Regions from separate parts of the Nocardia sp. 149-1B genome, predicted to be linked through region 4. Evidence: predicted binding sites of a transcription regulator. Region 4 holds the regulator's gene; each other region holds the start of a gene.
The links. The regulator LexA, encoded in region 4, represses DNA repair genes until DNA is damaged. The targets are predictions, from matches to a motif close to CGAACANNTGTTCG.
Positions count from the first base shown of each region.

Region 1: the regulator LexA is predicted to act here: its motif matches at 1,671-1,684, upstream of AC3ANS_RS16680 (HNH endonuclease signature motif containing protein).
Region 2: the regulator LexA is predicted to act here: its motif matches at 3,737-3,750, upstream of AC3ANS_RS18720 (HNH endonuclease signature motif containing protein).
Region 3: the regulator LexA is predicted to act here: its motif matches at 2,049-2,062, upstream of AC3ANS_RS08200 (SAV_6107 family HEPN domain-containing protein).

Region 1 is NZ_CM173233.1:3,489,320-3,494,042, reverse strand. Features, by position in the region: gene AC3ANS_RS16680 (HNH endonuclease signature motif containing protein) at 390-1,634, opposite strand; gene AC3ANS_RS16675 (hypothetical protein) at 2,893-3,066, opposite strand; gene AC3ANS_RS16670 (SHOCT domain-containing protein) at 3,092-3,382, opposite strand; gene AC3ANS_RS16665 (response regulator) at 3,555-4,238, shown strand; gene AC3ANS_RS16660 (sensor histidine kinase) at 4,235-4,723, shown strand, end outside.
Region 2 is NZ_CM173233.1:3,904,506-3,909,228, forward strand. Features, by position in the region: gene AC3ANS_RS18700 (ABC transporter substrate-binding protein) at 1-122, shown strand, start outside; gene AC3ANS_RS18705 (hypothetical protein) at 132-716, opposite strand; gene AC3ANS_RS18710 (DUF2695 domain-containing protein) at 798-1,184, shown strand; one part of gene AC3ANS_RS18715 (IS3 family transposase) at 2,339-3,294, opposite strand; AL1L pseudoknot at 3,167-3,295, opposite strand; one part of gene AC3ANS_RS18715 (IS3 family transposase) at 3,294-3,582, opposite strand; gene AC3ANS_RS18720 (HNH endonuclease signature motif containing protein) at 3,787-4,723, shown strand, end outside.
Region 3 is NZ_CM173233.1:1,712,771-1,717,493, forward strand. Features, by position in the region: gene AC3ANS_RS08180 (phytoene desaturase family protein) at 1-614, opposite strand, end outside; gene AC3ANS_RS08185 (ArsC/Spx/MgsR family protein) at 651-1,007, opposite strand; gene AC3ANS_RS08190 (YbaK/EbsC family protein) at 1,007-1,480, opposite strand; gene AC3ANS_RS08195 (hypothetical protein) at 1,511-1,963, shown strand; gene AC3ANS_RS08200 (SAV_6107 family HEPN domain-containing protein) at 2,171-2,602, shown strand; gene AC3ANS_RS08205 (endonuclease) at 2,662-3,822, shown strand; gene AC3ANS_RS08210 (methyltransferase) at 3,867-4,613, shown strand.
Region 4 is NZ_CM173233.1:774,438-779,160, forward strand. Features, by position in the region: gene AC3ANS_RS03740 (alkaline phosphatase D family protein) at 1-45, opposite strand, end outside; gene AC3ANS_RS03745 (phosphatase PAP2 family protein) at 133-1,008, opposite strand; gene lexA (transcriptional repressor LexA) at 1,107-1,856, opposite strand; gene AC3ANS_RS03755 (SDR family NAD(P)-dependent oxidoreductase) at 1,929-2,723, shown strand; gene AC3ANS_RS03760 (LysM peptidoglycan-binding domain-containing protein) at 2,958-3,311, shown strand; gene AC3ANS_RS03765 (DUF3052 family protein) at 3,468-3,878, shown strand; gene AC3ANS_RS03770 (hypothetical protein) at 3,911-4,273, opposite strand; gene AC3ANS_RS03775 (ATP-binding protein) at 4,311-4,723, shown strand, end outside.

The DNA.
Region 1 (4,723 bases), 2.4 Mb from region 4:
TCAGCCGCGCGCCGGAGCGTTGGGCGCCGGAGTGTTGGGCGCCGGAGTGTTGGGCGCCGGAGTGCTGGGCGATCCGGAGCTGGCGACTCGAGTGCATCGGAGGGCGCCACTGCTCCTCGCCCAGGGATGCGAGCTCTCAGCCGCGACCGGCGCATCCGCGCTCGCGCCGAGAGGAGCGGTCAGGTCACAGCGGGCGGCCAGCGCTGGTCGAGCACATCATGACCGACCCGCACGGTGGGAACGCGCTGGACTGACGCGAGGGGTGCATGCGCTCGAGGAGACGCGGTCACCGTGGGCGCGTGGTTGCGGCGGCGTGGTTGCGGTCCGCGGTGGGGCTGGGGGTGCGCTGGGGCCCGGGTGCTGTGGTGGAGGTCGAGAACCTCGTCGGTCTATGTCCTTCGGGTGAAGGCGACCTTTCCGTTGGGGAGGTAGGTGGTCTCGTAGTCGGGGTCGTGTGCTCTGGTGTGGTGGTGGGGGCAGTAGAGGCGGGCGTGGGTGATGTCGGTGCGACCGCCGGATGCCCAGGGTGGGTCGTGGTGGGTGTGGCAGCCGCCGGGTGGGGTGTCGCAGTCGTCGGAGGTGCAGCCGCCGTCGCGGATGCCGAGGGCGATCCTTTGGGCTTTGGTGTGGAAGCGGCGGGTGCGGCCGAGGTCGAGGATCTCGGAGGGTCCGCCGAGCACGGCGGGGAGGATCCCTGCCTCACACGCCAACCGGCGGGCTTGGCCGGGGGAGATCACGGCGCCGGTGTCGAGGACCCCGGGCTTGAGGCCGTCGGTGAGGGTCTCGACCGGGATGGTCACGACGACGGTGGCGTTGACGCCGCCGGCGTGGGGGAGCTTGTCGGCGGGGTAACGCTCGATCAGCTCGACGAGCGCTTGGCCCATCCGTTCCGGGCTGGGCTTGCGTTCCCCGAGGTGGCCCTCGACCGCGGCGCGGTGTTTGGGGGCCGCGATTGCGAGGAGCTGCTTGCGGAGCATCTGCCCCTGGACGGTGGGCAACGCGAAGGTGCCGCGGGTGATGCCGTCGGGGTCGTCGTGCATCGTCAGGCGGGTGGCCTGGGCGGCGACTCGTTCCTCGGCCTGCAACAGCTTGGCCTGGTGGGCGTCGGCTGCTTCGGGGTCGATGACGTGCAACAGACCCTTGCCGAGGTGGCGTAGCGCGATGGCGTCGAAGTGGGCTGCCTGCCCGACGAGGTGTTCCTCGGCCTGTTGCACCAGGTCGGGGTCGAGGTGGTCGGGGAGGTCCTCGACGGCGCGGATGATGACCCGGGCCTGGTCGACCAGCAGGTCCCCGGTCTTCAATCCTGCGTGGACGACCGGGTGGTGCTCGAGGCCGGTGGCGAGGCGGGTCTTGCGATGGGCCTCGGTCCTCGTCATGCGGGTGGCGTGGGCCCACCAGTTCGCCACCGACGTCGCGCCGACCTGCTCCGCCACGCCGACAGCGCCGGCGTGCGACGCGACCCGGGCTTCGAGCTCCGCGATACGAGAAGCAGCGCGGGTGACCTCGGTCAGCGTGTGGGCGGTCTCGTCGGTGCCCATGGACCACAACGACGTACCAGAGATGTCGTCGAGGAGGGCGTGGAGATCGGTGACGGCGCGGCTGACCCGGTGTGAAGGGTGTGCTTGTGCGGTCATCGCCACTCCCGAGATGAAGTCGTGGCGACAGTCTACCGAACACGTGTTCGAGTTGTCAATGACCGGATTCGACTCGTTCTGGCGGGGTGGTTTCGAGGCTCGGGCCTAGCGGCCCTCGCGCCTCAACCACCGTGCTGCGAGGCGGCGGTCCGAAGGTCGGGAGGGGGCCGTGACCGCGGCGGACCTGTCCCGCTTTGCTGCCAACGACGGCGACCCCCGACGACCTGAAGCCGACCTACACATCGAGGTGGACGCGTGGGCTGCGCGGGTCTCGACAGGCTCGACCAACGGAGCACGGGCGGCCCTTGCGCCTCAACCACCGTGCTGCGAGGCGGCGGTCCGAAGGTCGGGTGGAGGCCGTGGCCGCGGCGGACTTGTCCCGCTTTGCTGGCACGAGACGGCGACCCCGACGACCTGAAGCCGACCTCCACATCGAGGTGGGCGCGTGGGCTGCGGGGGCCTCGACAGGCTCGACCAACGGAGCACGGGCGGCCCTCGCGCCTCAACCACCGTGCTGCGAGGCGGCGGTCCGAAGGTCGGGTGGAGGCCGTGACCGCGGCGGACCTGTCCAGCTTTGCTGCCAACGACGGTGACCACCGACGACCTGAAGCCGACGTACATATCGAGGTGGGCGCGTGGGCTGCGGGGGCCTCGACAGGCTCGACCAACGGAGCACGGGCGGCCCTCGCGCCTCAACCACCGTCGTCGAGGCGGCGGTCCGAAGGTCGGGTGGAGGCCGTGGCCGCGGCGGACCTGTCCCGCTTTGCTGCCACGAGACGGCGACCCCGACGACTTGAAGCCGACCTCCACATCGAGGTGGGCGCGTGGGCTGCGGGGGCCTCGACAAGCTCGACCGACGGCGGTCGGGAAGCCGGGAGCCGACGGCGAGCGAAGCGCGCCGTACCCGCTTTGCTGCTACGAGACGGTGACCACCGACGACCTGAAGCCGACGTACACATCGAGGTGGGCGGTTGGGCTGCGGAGGTCTCGACAGGCTCGACCGACGGCGGTCGGGAAGCCGGGAGCCGACGGCGAGCGAAGCGCGCCGTACCCGCTTTGCTACCAAGAGACGGCGACCCATGAGGACCTGAAGCCGACGTACATATCGAGGTGGGCGGTTGGGCTGCGGGGGGCTCGACGAGCTCGACCAACAGCGACGAGCTCGTCGAGCGCGACTGCGGTGGTGCTGACGGGCGGAAGACCGTGGCGGCAGCCCGGGGGAGACGGTCACGGGCTGACCGCCGTCACCCTGCGGCAGTCAAGGGTGATCGGACCTGTCCATCGCCTTCACCAGGGCGGTGCGCACGACCACGTGGGGAGAAGGCGGAAGCTCCGCCGACCCGAACCATCCGATCTGGTCGTGCTCCTCGTGGGCGATGTTCGCCGGGGTTCCGAGCCAGCGAGGCACCCACCAGGCGCTGAGGAGTGTCATGACGTCGGTCTGTTCGGGTGTGGGGTCATCGGTGATCTCCGTTCTCGGGGTGGCCGGTCGGTCGGTCCGGCCGCGACTCGGCGAGCACGGCACGACGTTCGCGGTACTCCTCGGGGCCGATCTGGCCCTGCGCGAACCGCTCGTCGAGGATCCGCCACGGGTCGGCGGAGGTGCCCGGTGCCGACGGCCGACCGCGACCGGTGTCGCGGAACAGCAGCACGACGGCGCCCACCACCAAGACCCAGAAGGCCAGCATCGCCAGCGTCATCACCAGCCAGCCGGCTCCGTTACTTCCGTCGTGGTACCAACCCATCATGGTCGTTCGCCTCGCGATCGTCTCGGGTCCTTCCAGGATGCGCGCGGTCCGGTCGGGAGCCGGTCGAGATCGCGTGAAGGTTTGCTGAAGATCCCGGCGAAGGCCCGCTCGGCCGGACGAAGCGACGGCTCGGGCTGTCACGATGAGGTCCATGGCAGCCGGATGGCGGGCGATGGTCGTCGAGGACGAGGTGGAGCTGGCGGCGCTGCTGACCAGCTACCTCGAGCGTGAGGGGTTCGAGGTCACGACCTGTCACGACGGCACGAGCGCGGTCGAGTCGGCGCGCGAGGTCGACCCCGACGTCGTCGTTCTCGACCTGGGCCTGCCCGGCCTGGACGGTGTGGAGGTGTGCCGCCGGCTCCGCACGTTCTCCGACGCGTACGTCGTGATGCTGACCGCACGCAGCGACGAGGTCGACACCCTGATCGGTCTGTCGGTCGGCGCCGACGACTACATGACCAAGCCGTTCAGTCCTCGGGAGCTGATGGCGCGGGTCCAGGCGATGCTGCGCCGGCCTCGGCCGATCGGCGGGACGCGCGTGGACGAGGACGACCGGCGCCGGTTCGGTGCCCTGGTCGTCGACCCCGTCGGGCGCGACGTGTGGCTCGACGACGAGCCGGTCGCGCTCACGCGCACCGAGTTCGACCTGCTCGCCGCACTTGCGGACCGGCCGCAGCAGGCGTTCAGCCGTAGCCAGCTCATCGAACGGGTCTGGGGCCCGTCCTGGGTCGGCGACGAGCACCTGGTCGACGTCCACATCGGTCACCTGCGCCGCAAGCTCGGCGACGACGCGACCGAGGGACGGTTCATCCGCACGGTGAGAGGGGTCGGCTACCGGATGGGTGGCGCCCGGTGACCCGGCGGCGCACCGGCCTGGCGAGCCGGCTGATGGTCGCCCAGGGGCTGGTGCTGGTCGCGATGGCCCTGACGACCTGGCTGGTCTCCTCGGCGGTCGCGCCCGGCATCTTCCACGAGCACCTCCGCAGGGCGGGCATGATGCAGAGCAGCTCGGAGTCCGAGCACGTGGAGGAGGCGTTCTGGTCGGCGCTCCTGGTGGGGCTGACCATGTCGCTGCTCATCGCCGTCGCGGCGGCGCTCGCCGTCTCGGCGTACTTCAGTCGGCGGGTGCAGCGGTCGGTGGCCGCGGTCACCACGGTGGCCGGGCAGATCGGTGCTGGGCGACACTCGGCCCGGGTCGCCGACCCCGGGCTGGGGGAGGAGTTCGCGGCGCTCGCCGAGACGATCAACTCGCTGGCGGCCCGGCTGGAGAGCAGCGAGACCGCCCGGCGGCGGATGCTCTCCGACCTCGCCCACGAGATGCGCACCCCGCTGGCCACCATC
Region 2 (4,723 bases), 2.0 Mb from region 4:
GTGGAGTGCTGCCGGCAGGCGTGCCGGTGCATCCGGTGGACGCCAACGCTTCGTGGGCCCGGCCCGGCACCCGGCTCGTCGACGGCGTCGAGGAGCTGGCCGCGATCCTGCACCCGGCCTGACCGGCTGGCTCAGGCCGCCACGTCGTCCCAGGCCCGGACCAGCCGCAGCCCGGCATCCCACCCGGGCGCCCGTCCACCCGCCGGCGGTCCCAGCCCCTCGACCTCGTGGCCGCTGCCGGCCAACAGCCAGGCGACCAGCGAGTTGGAGTTCCACATCTCGCCCAGGCCGAGCTCGTCGCGGCCCCAGGTGAGCTCGGGCACCAGCGGCACGAGCGCGAGCAGGTGGATCGCGCGGGTGGAGTCCGTCCCGACGGCCACCGGCCCGCCGACGGCTGCGTCGCGGTCGGGGATCACGCCGTCGCGCCAGCGGCGTACCTCGTAGCGGAACAGCGACAGCCGGCCCAGCCACCGCATCCCCACCGGCCCGGTCGCCACCGCGCCGCGGTCCTCGGCGACCCGGCTCCAAGCGGGTGCCATCTCGATGACGTAGCTCGCCGAGCAGATCTTCACCTCGAGCGCCGCGTGGTAGAGGTCGCACGGAGCCCGGCGCTCGCGGCGGGCGGCCCACGACTCGAAGGCGCGGCCGTTGCGCGCCACGAGCCGCCCGCCCGCCCCGAGGGGCAGCCAGTAGACGCGGACACGCGCGTGCTCCACCGGCCCATGGTCACCCGGCTCAGTCGGCCGCCCCAGGGTCCTTGGACCCGTAATGTCGGCGGCGGGCGCTAGACAGTCCCCATGAACGAGACGTCGGTGGCGGCGGGAGCCGAGCACTACCTGGCGGCCGTGGTCGAGCGCGAGCCACAGGAGGGCGAGTGCCTGGTGTGCTTCGTGGGGCGGATGGTCGAGGAGTTCGGCTGCGACTCCTCCCTGCTGTGGGCGCAGCGCTTCCGTGACCTGCGCTCCCCCACCGCGACGTCCCTGGAGCGTCGCTACCTCGAGCGGCTGGTCATCTGCGACTGCCTGGTGGTCGGCGAGGCGCACGAGCTCGTGCGCGAGCTGCTCGTCCGCGACCTCCACACCGACGAGCTCGAACGCCCCGACCGGATGCCCCCCTGCGCCGGCGTCCGCCGCACCAACACCCGCGCCTGCGCCAACTGGGTCCGGATGGTCCCCGGCCTCTGAGCCGTGGTCGAGGTGCGACGATCGCCTGGCCGTTGGTCGAGCTTGTCGAGACCCCGCAGCCAACGCAGCCACGCCGAGACGGACGTCGGCTTGAGGTAGGCGGTGGTCGCCGCGGATGGCAGCAAGGCGGATACGGCGCGCTCCACTCACCATTGTCCCCGGCCTTCGGACCGCCGCCTGTCCGCCGCGGATCCGGTGGTTGAGGTGCGAGCGAAGCGAGCCTCGAAACCACCGCAGCCCACCCACCTGCGTCGATATGTACGTCGGTCTCAGGTCGTCGGTGGTCGCCGTCGTTGGCAGCAAGGCGGGACAGGTCCGCCGCGGTCACGGCTTCGTCCCGGCCTTCGGACCGCCGCCTCGACGACGGTGGTTGAGGTGCGAGGGCCGCCAGGACCGAGCCTCGAAACCGCCGAAGCCCAAGCGCCCGCGTCGAGATGTACGTCGGTCTCAGGTCGTCGGTGGTCGCCGTCGTTGGCAGCAAGGCGGGACAGGTCCGCCGCGGTCACGGCTTCCTCCCGGCCTTCGGACCGCCGCCTCGACGACGGTGGTTGAGGTGCGAGGGCCGCCAGGACCGAGCCTCGAAACCGCCGAAGCCCACCCACCTGCGTCGAGATGTGCATCGGCTTCAGGCCGATTGTGGTCGCCGTCGTTGGCAGCAAGGCGGGACAGGTCCGCCGCGGTCACGGCTTCCTCCCGGCCTTCGGACCGCCGCCTCGACGACGGTGGTTGAGGTGCGAGGGCCGCCAGGCGCGAGCCTCGAAACCGCCGAAGCCCACCCACCTGCGTCGAGATGTGCATCGGCTTCAGGCCGATTGTGGTCGCCGTCGTTGGCAGCAAGGCGGGACAGGTCCGCCGCGGTCACGGCTTCCTCCCGGCCTTCGGACCGCCGCCTCGACGACGGTGGTTGAGGTGCGAGGGCCGCCAGGCGCGAGCCTCGAAACCGCCGAAGCCCAAGCGCCCGCGTCGAGATGTGCATCGGCTTCAGGCCGATTGTGGTCGCCGTCGTTGGCAGCAAGGCGGGACAGGTCCGCCGCGGCCACGGCCTCCTCCCGGCCCCCTGACCGCCGCCTCCCCGCGCGGTGGTTTCGAGGCTCGTCGCTGGGGCTCCTCGCACTGAACCGCCCCGGGGTTTCCGGATACTTCGTGTGGTGTCTCTACCCGGTCGGGAGGAGACGGTTTCGTGCAGCGTAGTGAACTTCCTCGGCCTGGATGGGTGTCAGGTCGTCGATGGATTCGTGGGTGCGCTCGGTGTTGAACCAGGTGACCCACGTCAAGGTGGCGAGCTCGACCTCCTCGACGTCGCTCCAGGGGCCTTCGGGGCGGATGAGCTCGGTCTTGTAGATCCCGATCTGCGACTCGGCCAGGGCGTTGTCGTAGGCGTCACCCACCGAACCCACTGAGGCATCCACGCCGGCCTCGATGAGGCGATTGGTGAACGCGAACGAGGTGTACTGGCTGCCGGCGTCGGTGTGGTGCACCAGCCCGGTCAGGTCGCCGACACCGTCACGGTCGCGGGTCCACAGGGCGTGCTCGAGGCAGTCGAGGACCAGATGGGTGGTCATCCGTGTGGCTGCCCGCCAGCCCACGATCCGGCGTGAGAAGACGTCGAAGACGAAGGCCACGTAGACGGTGCCGGACCAGGTCGCGACGTAGGTGAAGTCCGCGACCCAGAGCCGGTTCGGGGCCGGTGCGGTGAAGTCCCGGTCGACCAGATCGGCCGGGCGCGGGTCGGCCGGGGCGGGGATCGTGGTGCGGACCTGTTTGCCCCGCAACGCGCCCGTCCAGCCCTGGGCGGCCATCAGCCGTTCCACGGTGCACCGGGCCACGTCGTGGCCTTGTGCACGCAAGTGCAGCCACATCTTGCGGGCACCGAACCTGGCACGGAACCGGTGCTCACGCGCGACCCGGATCAACGCGACGATCTCGGCGTCACGCAGGGCGCGCTTCGAGGGCGCCCTGGTGCGGGCCTCGTAGTAGGTCGACGGAGCGATCTTGGCGCCGTGCTCGGTGAGCACCCGGCAGATCGGCTCGACTCCGTACAGGTCGCGATGCTGGTCGATGAACTCGATCAGAACCGGGGTTGGCGGTCGAGCTCCGCCGCGAAGAAAGCCGAGGCCGACTTCAAGATCTGGTTCGCCCGCTCGAGCTCAGCGACCTTCTTCTTCAGCTCCCGGATCTCAACGATCTCCTCGGTCGTCTTGCCCGGACGAGTGCCCCCGTCGACCTCGGCCTGACGCACCCACTTGCGCAGCGTCTCTGCCGAACCAAGCCCGAGCTGACCAGCGATCGCACGGATCGCCTGGAACTCAGTGGGGTACTCACCCTGCGCCACCGACTCGGCCACCGCCCGCACCGCGCGCTCACGCAGCTCCCGGGGGTACTTGCTGGGACGTGCCATGACTTCATCCTCTTCCAACTAATGAAGTCTCCGGACATCCCGGGGCGGTTCACACCTCAACCACCGACCTCCGGTGGTTGAGGTGCGAGGGCCGCCAGGCCCGAGCCTCGAAACCACCCCGCCGGAACGAGTCGACTTCTGCTCCTTGACAACTCGAACACCTGTTCGTTAGACTGTCGCCACGACTTCATCTCGGGAGTGGCGATGACCGCACAAGCACACCCTTCACACCGGGTCAGCCGCGCCGTCACCGATCTCCACGCCCTCCTCGACGACATCTCCGATACGTCGCTGTGGTCCATGGGCACCGACGAGACCGCCCACACGCTGACCGAGATCACCCGCGCTGCTTCTCGTATCGCGGAGCTCGAAGCCCGGGTCGCGTCACACGCCGGCGCTGTCGGCGTGGCGGAGCAGGTCGGCGCGACGTCGGTGGCGAACTGGTGGGCCCACACCACCCGCATGACAAGGACCGAGGCCCACCGCAAGACCCGCCTCGCCACCGGCCTCGAGCACCACCCGGTCGTCCACGACGCGCTGAAGATTGGGGACCTGCTGGTCGACCAGGCCCGGGTCATCATCCGCGCGGTCGAGGACCTCCCCGACCACCTCGACCCCGGGCTGGTGCAACAGGCCGAGGAACACCTCGTCGGGCAGGCAGCCCACTTCGACGCCATCGCGCTACGCCACCTCGGCAAGGGTCTGTTGCACGTCATCGACCCCGAAGCAGCCGACGCCCACCAGGCCAAGCTGTTGCAGGCCGAGGAACGGGTCGCCGCCCAGGCCACCCGCCTGACGATGCACGACGACCCCGACGGCATCACCCGCGGCACCTTCGCGTTGCCCACCGTCCAGGGGCAGATGCTCCGCAAGCAGCTCCTCGCGATCGCGGCCCCCAAACACCGCGCCGCGGTCGAGGGCCACCTCGGGGAACGCAAGCCCAGCCCGGAACGGATGGGCCAGGCGTTCGTCGAGCTGATCGAGCGTTACCCCGCCGACAAGCTCCCCCACGCCGGCGGAGTGTCCGCCACCGTCGTCGTGACCATCCCGGTCGAGACCCTCACCGACGGCCTCAAGCCCGGGGTCCTCGACACCGGCGCCGTGATCTCCCCCGGCCAAGCCCGCCGGTTGGCGTGTGAGG
Region 3 (4,723 bases), 940 kb from region 4:
TCGACGTACGCGCCCATCCCCAGCCAGGACGGCACGTTGCGCAGGTCGTGGCCCTCCGCCACGAACGGGTGCCCAGCCACCATCCGCAGCCGCTCGTCCTTGAACGTGCGCTTGAGCCGCTTGGCCATGGTCTCGCGGCTCTCGAGCCGGGCGGCGAGCTCGCGGGGGAGGTCGCCGGGCCGCCAGGGGTTCTCCAGGTAGCCGCGCCGCACCACGTCCCAGTCCTCGGCGTACGAGGCGACGTGGTCGACCCAGCGTTGGCCGAGCCCCGCGCCGAGCTCGTCGAAGGCCCGCAGCTGCGGGGCTCGTCCGGACGGCAGCCGCACCGAGGTCCCGTCCTCGAACCGGTGCTCGCGCACCACGTCGAGCGGCACCAGCTCCAGCTCGCGCTCGACCGGCCGACCCGACTTGCGGAAGAGGTCGCGGATCACCGCGGGCAGGAGTGTGTACGTCGGTCCCGCGTCCCAGGAGTAGCCGTCGGCGGTGACCTCCGCCAACGCGCCGCCCAGCTGCGGTGACCGCTCGAGCAGCGTGACGTCGTGGCCGAGCTTGGCCAGCCGCAGCGCGGACGCCAGGCCGCCGAACCCGCCACCGACCACCACGACCCGCGCCATGCGCCGAACCCTAGCCACGACGCGGTGGCTCCCGGCTCAGGACTCGGCGTCGAGCACCCGCTGCAGCGACTCCTCGTCGCGACCGACCACGGTCGTCCCGTCGGCTGCGGTGATGATCGGCCGCTGGATCGCGCGGGGGTGGGCGGCCAGCGCGCCCAGCCAGTCGTCTCGGTGCTCCGCGTCGCGGGGCAGGTCGATGCCCTCCTCGCGGGCCTCCTTCGGCCGGGCGACGTCCCAGGGCTCCAGGCCCAGCCGGGCGACGACCTCACCCAGTTCGGTCGCGGTCGGCGGGTCGTCGAGGTAGCGCCGCACGGTGTACTCCACGCCGGCGGCGTCGAGCTCGCTGAGCGCCGTACGGCACTTCGAGCACGCGGGATTGAGCCAGATCTCCATCACTCCACCTCGATCGTCGGCGCACCGGTCATCGCCGCGAGCTCGTCGTACGTCGTGGAGAAGACCGCGGCCGGATGACCCGCCGCAGCCCAGACGACCTCGTAGCGACGCAGCCAGGAGTCCAGGTACGTCGGCACCGGCGCCGGGTGCCCGATGGGGGAGACGCCGCCGATCACCTGGCCGGTGTGCTCGCGCACGAACTCGGGGGCGGCGCGCTTGAGCTTGGTCACACCCAGCAGGGCGGCTACCTTCGCGGTGTCGACGCGATGGGCGCCGGAGGTCAGAATGAGGGCCGGTGATCCGTCCGCGTCGAAGAGCAGGCTGTTGGCGATCGCCCCGACCTCGCACCCGAGGGCCTCGGCGGCAAGGGCGGCCGTGTGGACGGAGTCGGGCAGGATGACGACCTCACCGGTGCCGCCGCGGCGCCGGTGGTCGTCACGGAAACGCGTGATCGTCGGGTGCTCGGTGGTCATGGAGCGAGACCCTAGGGGAGAGGAGCGCGGATGAGTCCGCAGCGGCCGGGATCGGTGACCGCCGCGATCGGGGTGCTGGTGGGCCTGATCGCGCTGAGTGGCGTGACGGCGTTGTTGACGTTGGTGTTCACCGACGACCTGGACGCGTCCTGGGCCTCTGGCCGGGCCGACGTCGGCTCGGTCAAACCGCCGGCCTTCGCCCCCGTCGCGATCACCATGTTCGTCGTCGTCGCGATGCTGGTCGTCGTCCTGCTCATGTTCTTCAGCCAGGGCCACAACTGGGCCCGGGTGCTGCTGAGTGCACTGGTCGTGCTGATGGCGATCGCGACGCTCGCGAGCCTGCGGGCGGACCCGCCGGTGCTGTTCCTCGTGCTGTCGGCCGCTTCTCTGGTCCTGGACGTCGTCGCGGCCACGCTGCTGTGGCACCGCGACACCCGCGCGTTCACCGGTGCGCCGGCGCTCGACGCCGACGTCCACTCCTGAGCGACTCCTGACCGGCTCCTGACCGGGCTCACCGTCCCGCCGGCCTTGACGACCGGCGGTGAGGCAGGTGTACGGTTGCGGTGTTCGAACGTGCGTTCGAACACCCCGGTGGGGGCGACCTCGACCCCCGTCCCCACCGGGACCGGTGCGCCGGTGCAGGTCGTTCGACGAGGGGTCACCGCCGAGGGGTCGACGGAGAGGATTGCGATGAACCCCTATGCGCTGCCCGCGACCACCCACTCCTACCTGGCCCGGGCCGCCGAGTCGCTAAGCGAGGCGATCTCCGCGACCGAGGTCCCCACCCGCTACGCGTGCGCACATGTGGCCGCCCTGCGAGCCGCCGCTGCCTTGCTGGCCGCCCGCGCGCAGCCCGAGCCGCCGCGGCGCAGGCCGCAGCGCAACGCCTGGGTGCTGCTCGCCGAGGTGGCTCCCGAGCTCGCGGAGTGGGCGCGGTTCTTCGCCGCCGGTGCGGCGAAGCGTGCCGCGGCCGAGGCGGGCTCCACCCGCGCGGTGTCCGAACGTGAGGCCGACGACCTGGTGCGCGACGCCGACCGGTTCCTCGCCGTGATCGAGCGCTCGCTCGGACTGGTCCCGCACTCCTCGGCACCCTCCCGGGCCGCGGCGATGCGGGCGGGCTGAGCTGACGACAAGGGTTTTCCCGCGATGCGGGGCGACCCGAAGTCCGCGAGGCTGGTCGCATGCGCCAATCTCTCGGGCCGCGCCGCCATGCGCGGTGGATCCTCGTCGCCGTCCTGCTCGTCCTCGGCGGCACCGCCGCGGTCCCGGCCGACGCCGCCACGCCGATCAGCGTAGCGACCGCACGGGCCGCTCAGGACGGCTCCTCGGCCACCGTTCGCGGCTACGTCGTGGGCCAGCCGACCTCGTCCACGACCGTCCTCACCGCCGGGTTCCCCAACGACTACGCGATCGCGCTGGCCGACACCGCGGGCACCACCGACACCTCGCGGATGATCTACGTCCAGGTGCCCAGCGCGTTCCGCTCGGCCTGGGGGCTGCGCTCCAACCCCGGGCTGATGGGCCGCCAGATCGACGTCACCGGCACGCTCGCGGCGTACTTCTCGCGCCCCGGGCTCACCTCGGGCACGGCGTTCGCGTTCGCCGGTGGCAGCAATCCCACCGACCCACCGCCCTCGGGCGGCACGAGCCCCTACGACTCCACCTACTACGCGGCCGCGATCGGCAAGACCGGCGGCGCGTTGGAGTCCTCGCTCCACACGATCATCTCCAGCGGCGTCACCAAGCTGTCCTACGACGCGGTCTGGAACGCGCTGAAGGTCACCGATCGCGACCCCGCGGACAGCAGCCACGTGATCTGCCTCTACAGCGGCTTCTCGCTCCCCGCGAGCGACAACGGTGGCGGGGCCGACCAGTGGAACCGTGAGCACGTCTGGGCCAAGTCGCACGGTGACTTCGGCACGGCCACCGGCCCCGGGACCGACCTTCACCACCTGCGCCCCGAGGACGTCACCGTCAACTCCGCACGCGGCAACCTCGACTTCGACGAGGGTGGGACCCAGAATGCCGAGGCCCCAGGCAACTACGCGGACGCGGACTCCTGGGAGCCGCGCGACGCGGTCAAGGGCGACGTGGCGCGGATGATCTTCTACATGTCGGTGCGCTACGACGGCGGCGACGGGTGGCCGGACCTCGAGGTCAACGACCTGGCCGGGAACGGGACCACCCCGCACATCGGGCGGCTCTCGGTGCTGCTGCGGTGGAACGCCGAGGATCCGCCGAGCGCGTTCGAGATGCACCGCAACGACGTGATCTACGCCGACTACCAGCACAACCGCAACCCGTTCATCGACCACCCGGAGTGGGCGGACTCGATCTGGTGAGCCCGGCCCGGACGTCGTACCGCCCGGGGCCCTAGGGTTGGGGCATGCCTCATGACCGGCCCGGTGAGCGGCCCAGCGAGCGCCGCAGTGCCGCCCGCACCTCGGTGGTCTGGGATGCGCTGCGCCCCGCGCTCGACGGAGCGGTCGACGTGCTCGACATCGGAGGTGGCACGGGCGGCTTCGCGGTCCGCGTCGCCGAGCTCGGGCACCGGGTCACCGTGGTCGACCCCAGTCCAGACGCGCTCGCCGCCCTCGACCGGCGGGCCCGCGAGCTCGGGGTGACGGTCAGCGGCCAGCAGGGCGACCTGTCCACGCTGCTCGACGTCACCGGCCCGGCCGCGGCCGACGTGGTGTTGTGCCACGGCGTGCTCGAGGTCGTCGACGACCCGGTCGCGGCTCTCGCCACCCTGCGTGCAGTGCTGCGTCCGGGAGGGACGCTGAGCCTCCTGGTCGGGCAGCGGCACGCCGCGGTGGTGACCCGGGCGATGGCGGGTCACTTCGCTCAGGCGCTCGCGCTGCTCGACCCCGCGTCCCCGTCCGGGGCGCGTGACACCGGTGCCGGCAGGTCCGGTCGGCGGTTCACCGACACCGAGATCACCGGACTGCTCGAGGACGCCGGCTTCGCGGTCACCGCGGTCCACGGCATCCGCGTGTTCGCCGACCTGGTCCCCGGTTCGCTGCTCGACCTCGAGCCGGGCGCCACCGCAGCCCTGGTCGAGCTCGAGCGCGCGGTCTCCGGTCGCGCGGAGTTCCGGCCGCTCGCGGCCCAGCTCCACGTGCTCGCACGCTGACTCCGCGCCCGGTCCTGACGTCTCCCGCGGATCCGGGAACGGTTCTGTCACGATTTTTCTGAACCCGCCTACCGCGATGACCAGGCGCTGCCTAGACTTGAGGCGCTGGC
Region 4 (4,723 bases):
GACGGTACGACGGTGGACGGGAGGCGGGGAGTCTGGCGCGGTCACGCCTCAGTGAACGACCGATCCGGTGCCGAGGCACGGACCGCCGAGTGTGAGCACCGTCTGTTCACCCGGGGGACACCCGGGCCGGGCTCACTGGTCCGCGTCGACCACGCGCCGAGCAGTCTGGAGCTGGTCCTGGACGGCGGCCGCATCGAGCGCCTCGGCCGCCTCGGGGACGAGGTACGGCGCCGGCTCGCGTCGTGAGTCGAGACGCAGCAGCCGCCGCAGCGGGATCCGGCCGATGGCCTCGGCGGCGGCCCAGCCGACCGCGATGACCAGCCAGCCCATGATCGCGTCGATCACCCAGTGGTTGCCGGTGCCGACGATCACGACCACCGTGCCGAGGGCGTAGAGCCAGCCCAGGACGCGGACCCACTTGCGGGAGGCGTAGATCTGCAGCGCGAGCGCGACCCACAGGGACCACCCGGCGTGCAGGGAGGGGAACGCCGCGAGCTCGTTGGTCAGCCCGCCCAGGCCCCGCGGCGCGGAGGCGTCGCCGCCCCACCAGCCGTCGGCGGCGTGCAGGCTGAGGACGTCGACGTACCCGCCGATGAAGCGCGGCGGCGCGGTCGGCAGCGAGATGTAGGCCGCCAGCCCGAGCAGGGTGCCGATCACCAGCGCCCGCCGAGCGGGACCGTAGCGGTCGGCGCCGAGGCGCCACAGCCAGATCAGCACGCCGGCGGTGACGACGTAGTGGAGGGTGGCGTACCAGTAGCTGCCGAGCAGGCCGATCACCCGGTGGTCGGTGAACAGCTTGTTGAGCGGGGTCTCCCACTGGATGCCCATGACGCTCTCGACGTGCAGCAGCTCGTTGGCACGGTGCAGCGCGGGCTGCATGTTCGTGTCGGCGAGCAGGCGGGCCAGGCTGTAGATCACCCAGAGCGCCAGGATCAACACGAGCTCGAAGATGCCGCGCACCCACCGCGGCAGGGGCCGAGGGCGGGCGAGCGCAGATGCTGTCGTCACAGCACCAGCGTTGTTCATGCATCCTCCCCGTGGCATCCGGATCGTCCCGGATATAACACCAGGGTCTGCTCAGGTATTTCCCCGACCACGAATGGACGTCAGACCCGGCGCAGCACCGCTGTCACCTTACCCAAGATGGTCGCATGGGTGCCGTCGATGGGATCGTAGGCCGGGTTGTGCGGCAGCAGCCACACATTTCCGTCCTTGCGCTGGAAGGTCTTGACGGTCGCCTCCCCGTCGATCATCGCGGCGACGATCTCGCCGTTCTCCGCGGTGGGCTGCTGGCGGATCGCCACGTAGTCGCCGTCGCAGATCGCCGCCTCGATCATCGAGTCGCCGCGCACCTCCAGCAGGAAGAGCTGCCCGTCGCCCACGAGCTCGCGCGGCAGCGGGAAGACCTGCTCGACGCGCTCCTCGGCGAGGATCGGGCCGCCGGCGGCGATCCGGCCGACGACGGGGACGTACCGTGCGGCCGGGAGGGCGTCGCCCACGCCGGTCTCGTCGAACGAGGTCTCCTCGGCGCCCGACATCGAACGACGGGCGGCCATCACCTCGGGCAGGAACACCTCCAGGGCCCGCGGCCGGTGCGGGTCGCGCTTGAGGAAGCCCTTCTCCTCGAGCGTCTTGAGCTGGTGGGCCACGCTCGAGGAGCTGGTCAGGCCGACCGCCTCGCCGATCTCGCGCATCGACGGCGGGTAGCCGCGGTGCTCGATCGAGTCCTTGATGTGCGCGAGCACGCGCTGCTGTCGCGGGGTCAGCCCCGTGGCGTCCGGGGGCCCGTCGGGCAGCTCGGTGACGCGCGAGGAGGCGCGGGATGCGGCGTTCTTGCCGGTCTTGGGCGAGGCCATAGGAGCACCGTAGCCATCTCGGCCGGTTCGTTCAAACACCTGTTCGAACGGCGTGTCGGACAGACTGCGCCCATGAGCACACGGGTGAAGAGCGCGGTCGTGACCGGCGGCGCGCGCGGGATCGGACGCGGGATCGCCGAACGACTGGTGCGGAGCGGGTACGCCGTGGTGGTCACCGACGTCGACGGCGAGGGTGCCCGCAGCTGCGCCGAGGAGATCGGCGCCGCGGAGGGCCGCGGGCTCGACGTACGCGACCCCGACGCCCACCGGGCCACGGCCGTGGCGGCCGGCCGCCACGGGGAGCTGACCGCGTGGTTCAACAACGCGGGCGTCGGCGACGACGGCATGATCGGCGACCTCTCCGACGAGGTCGTGCGGCGGATCGTCGAGGTCAACCTGCTCGGCACGCTGTGGGGGATGCGGGCCGCGGTCGCGGCGTTCGGGCCGCGTGGCGGCGACGTGGTCAACACCGCCTCGCTCGCGGGGCTGGGGCCGGTGCCGGGCTACAGCGTGTACGCCGCGACCAAGGCGGCGATCGTCTCCGCGTCGATGTCGGTGGCGGCCGAGACCCCACGGCGGGTGCGCGTCCACGCGCTCTGCCCCGACGGGGTGCGGACCGCGATGCTCGACGCTCAGCGGCCGGGCGGGCTCGGCGCGGCGCTGGTGCACTCGGGCGGCCGGATCCTCAGCGTCGACGAGGTGGCCGAGGCGGCCGTCGGCCTGCTCGGCGCGGGCCGCGTGGTGCGGACGGTGCCCGCGTGGCGAGGCGGGCTGGTCCGCGCGACCACGCTCGCTCCTGGCCTCGCCGGCCGGGCCACCGGCCTGTTCGCCGCGCAGGGGCGCCGGGCCATCGCACGTCGGGACTGACCTCCTCGGCCCCCTCGGGCCTCCTCGGAGACGACCTGGGCGCCTTCGAACAAATGTTCGTGTCGAGCCTTGATTCGTTCGAACACGTGCTCTACCGTCGTACACATGTTCGATCGAACGTCTGATCGAGTGGCCGGTCCAGACAGTCCCGGCGGGACTGTCGGTGGCCACCACTAGAACTGACATCGAGACAGCACGACCGACGGCAGACCGCCACTTCCCCAGGAGGTCACGATGAGCACGATGACGATCACCCCCACCGCCCGGATCCGGCAGGCGGGCCCGGAGCGGCCCGGCTCGGTCCGACTCACCCGCCGCGGCCGGCTCGTGGTGCTCGTGGTCGCGGTGTTCGCGATCCTCACGATCGGCTTCGTGCTCGCGGGCGGCTCGGTCGCCACCGACGAGCCCGGCACCCCTGAGCCCACCCGCGTGGTGATGGTCGGGTCCGGCGACACCCTCTGGGACATCGCGGCCGGGATCGCCGCCGACGGTGACGTGCGGGGGATGGTCGACCACATCCAGCACCTCAACGCGCTCGACACGGGCATGGTGACCGCCGGGCAGCGGCTGCTGGTGCCCGTCGAGTAGCACCACCACAGACATCGTCAGCCGCTTCGACCCCGGCTGGCGAGCCGGGGAAGACGAGGGGCGGGGCCTGGTGGCCCCGCCCCTCGCGGCGTCCCGACCCTGATCGCAGCACTCGTTGCCAGGACGGCGGCAGGGCATCTCGCTAGTCTCCGCGCCATGGCGGCTGGCTACTCAGGCACTCCGTTGGTGCGCAAGCTGGGCATCAAGGACTCCCACGTCGTCCTTCTCGACGGCCTCCCGGGCGACGTGGACCTCGGCGACCTCGGCGGTGCCCGGGTCGTCCGCAGGCTGCCCCCGACGGCCGATGTCACGCTGACCTTCCACACCAAGCTGAGCGGGCTGAGGGGTCGGCTCCCCACGCTGTTCGAGCGCACGAGCACGGCCGGCATGGTGTGGGTGTGCTGGCCCAAGCTCGCCGCACAGCGCTCGCTCGGCATCGTCAGCGACCTCGACGGGGACGTCGTGCGCGACCTCGGCCTGCGGCTCGGGTTCGTCGACGTCAAGGTGGCCGCGGTCGACGACACCTGGTCGGCGCTGAAGTTCGTCCGCCGGCTCGCCGACCGGTGAGGGCCGGGCGGCTCCGCCTGGGCGATCGTGGCTCAGCGCGCCGCGCGCCGCCCGCCCACCGGTCGCTCGGCCTCCGGCTCGGCGGGCACGCCGGGGGTGCGCGCGCCCGCGCCGCCGGTGATGCCGAGCCGGCGCAGCACCCGGGCGACGAGCATCAGCCCGACGAACAGGCACGCCACCGCCCCGGCGCACGCGAGGGCGAGGAACCACCACGCCTGGGAGTCGCCGTCCCGGGCGGTCGTGCCGAAGTCGATCGCGGCGTACACGAGATAGCCCCAGGCGACGATGCAGCCGGTGATCCCGAGCGCCAGCGCCAGGAGGGCCGGTTGGAACCGCCGGGGCGGACGCTGCGCGCGCCGCGATCCCGCCCGCTTGCCCCCCGCGCTCGTCGCCACCGCGCCATTGTGTCCGATCCGCGGCTACGCTGCTGGTGTGGGGGAGCACGGCGACGGAGCGCTGGGAGCCTTGTCCCAACTGGGATTCAAGCTCGCGAAGGCCACCGACGTCGACGCGGTGGCGCAGACGGTGCTGCACGACGTGCAGGCGCTGCCGGGCGTGTCGCGGGTCGGCATCGCGCTGACCGAGGGTGGCGGACGACGGCTGCGGTTCCGGACCTCCGAGGCCGGCGCCTGGTGCCACATCGACGCCTACGACGACGTGCCGCTGACCCGCGTCGTCCGCACCGGTGAGCGGATCGCGGGCGGCGTCGGCGACTTCGGGGGACAGTACGCCGGGATGCTCGAGCGGCAGCGCGCCGCCGGCACCCGCGCGCTGGCGGCCCTCCCGCTCCCCGGGGTGTCTGCCCCGATCGGCGGGCTGATCGTGTACTTCGACGAGGACCAGGG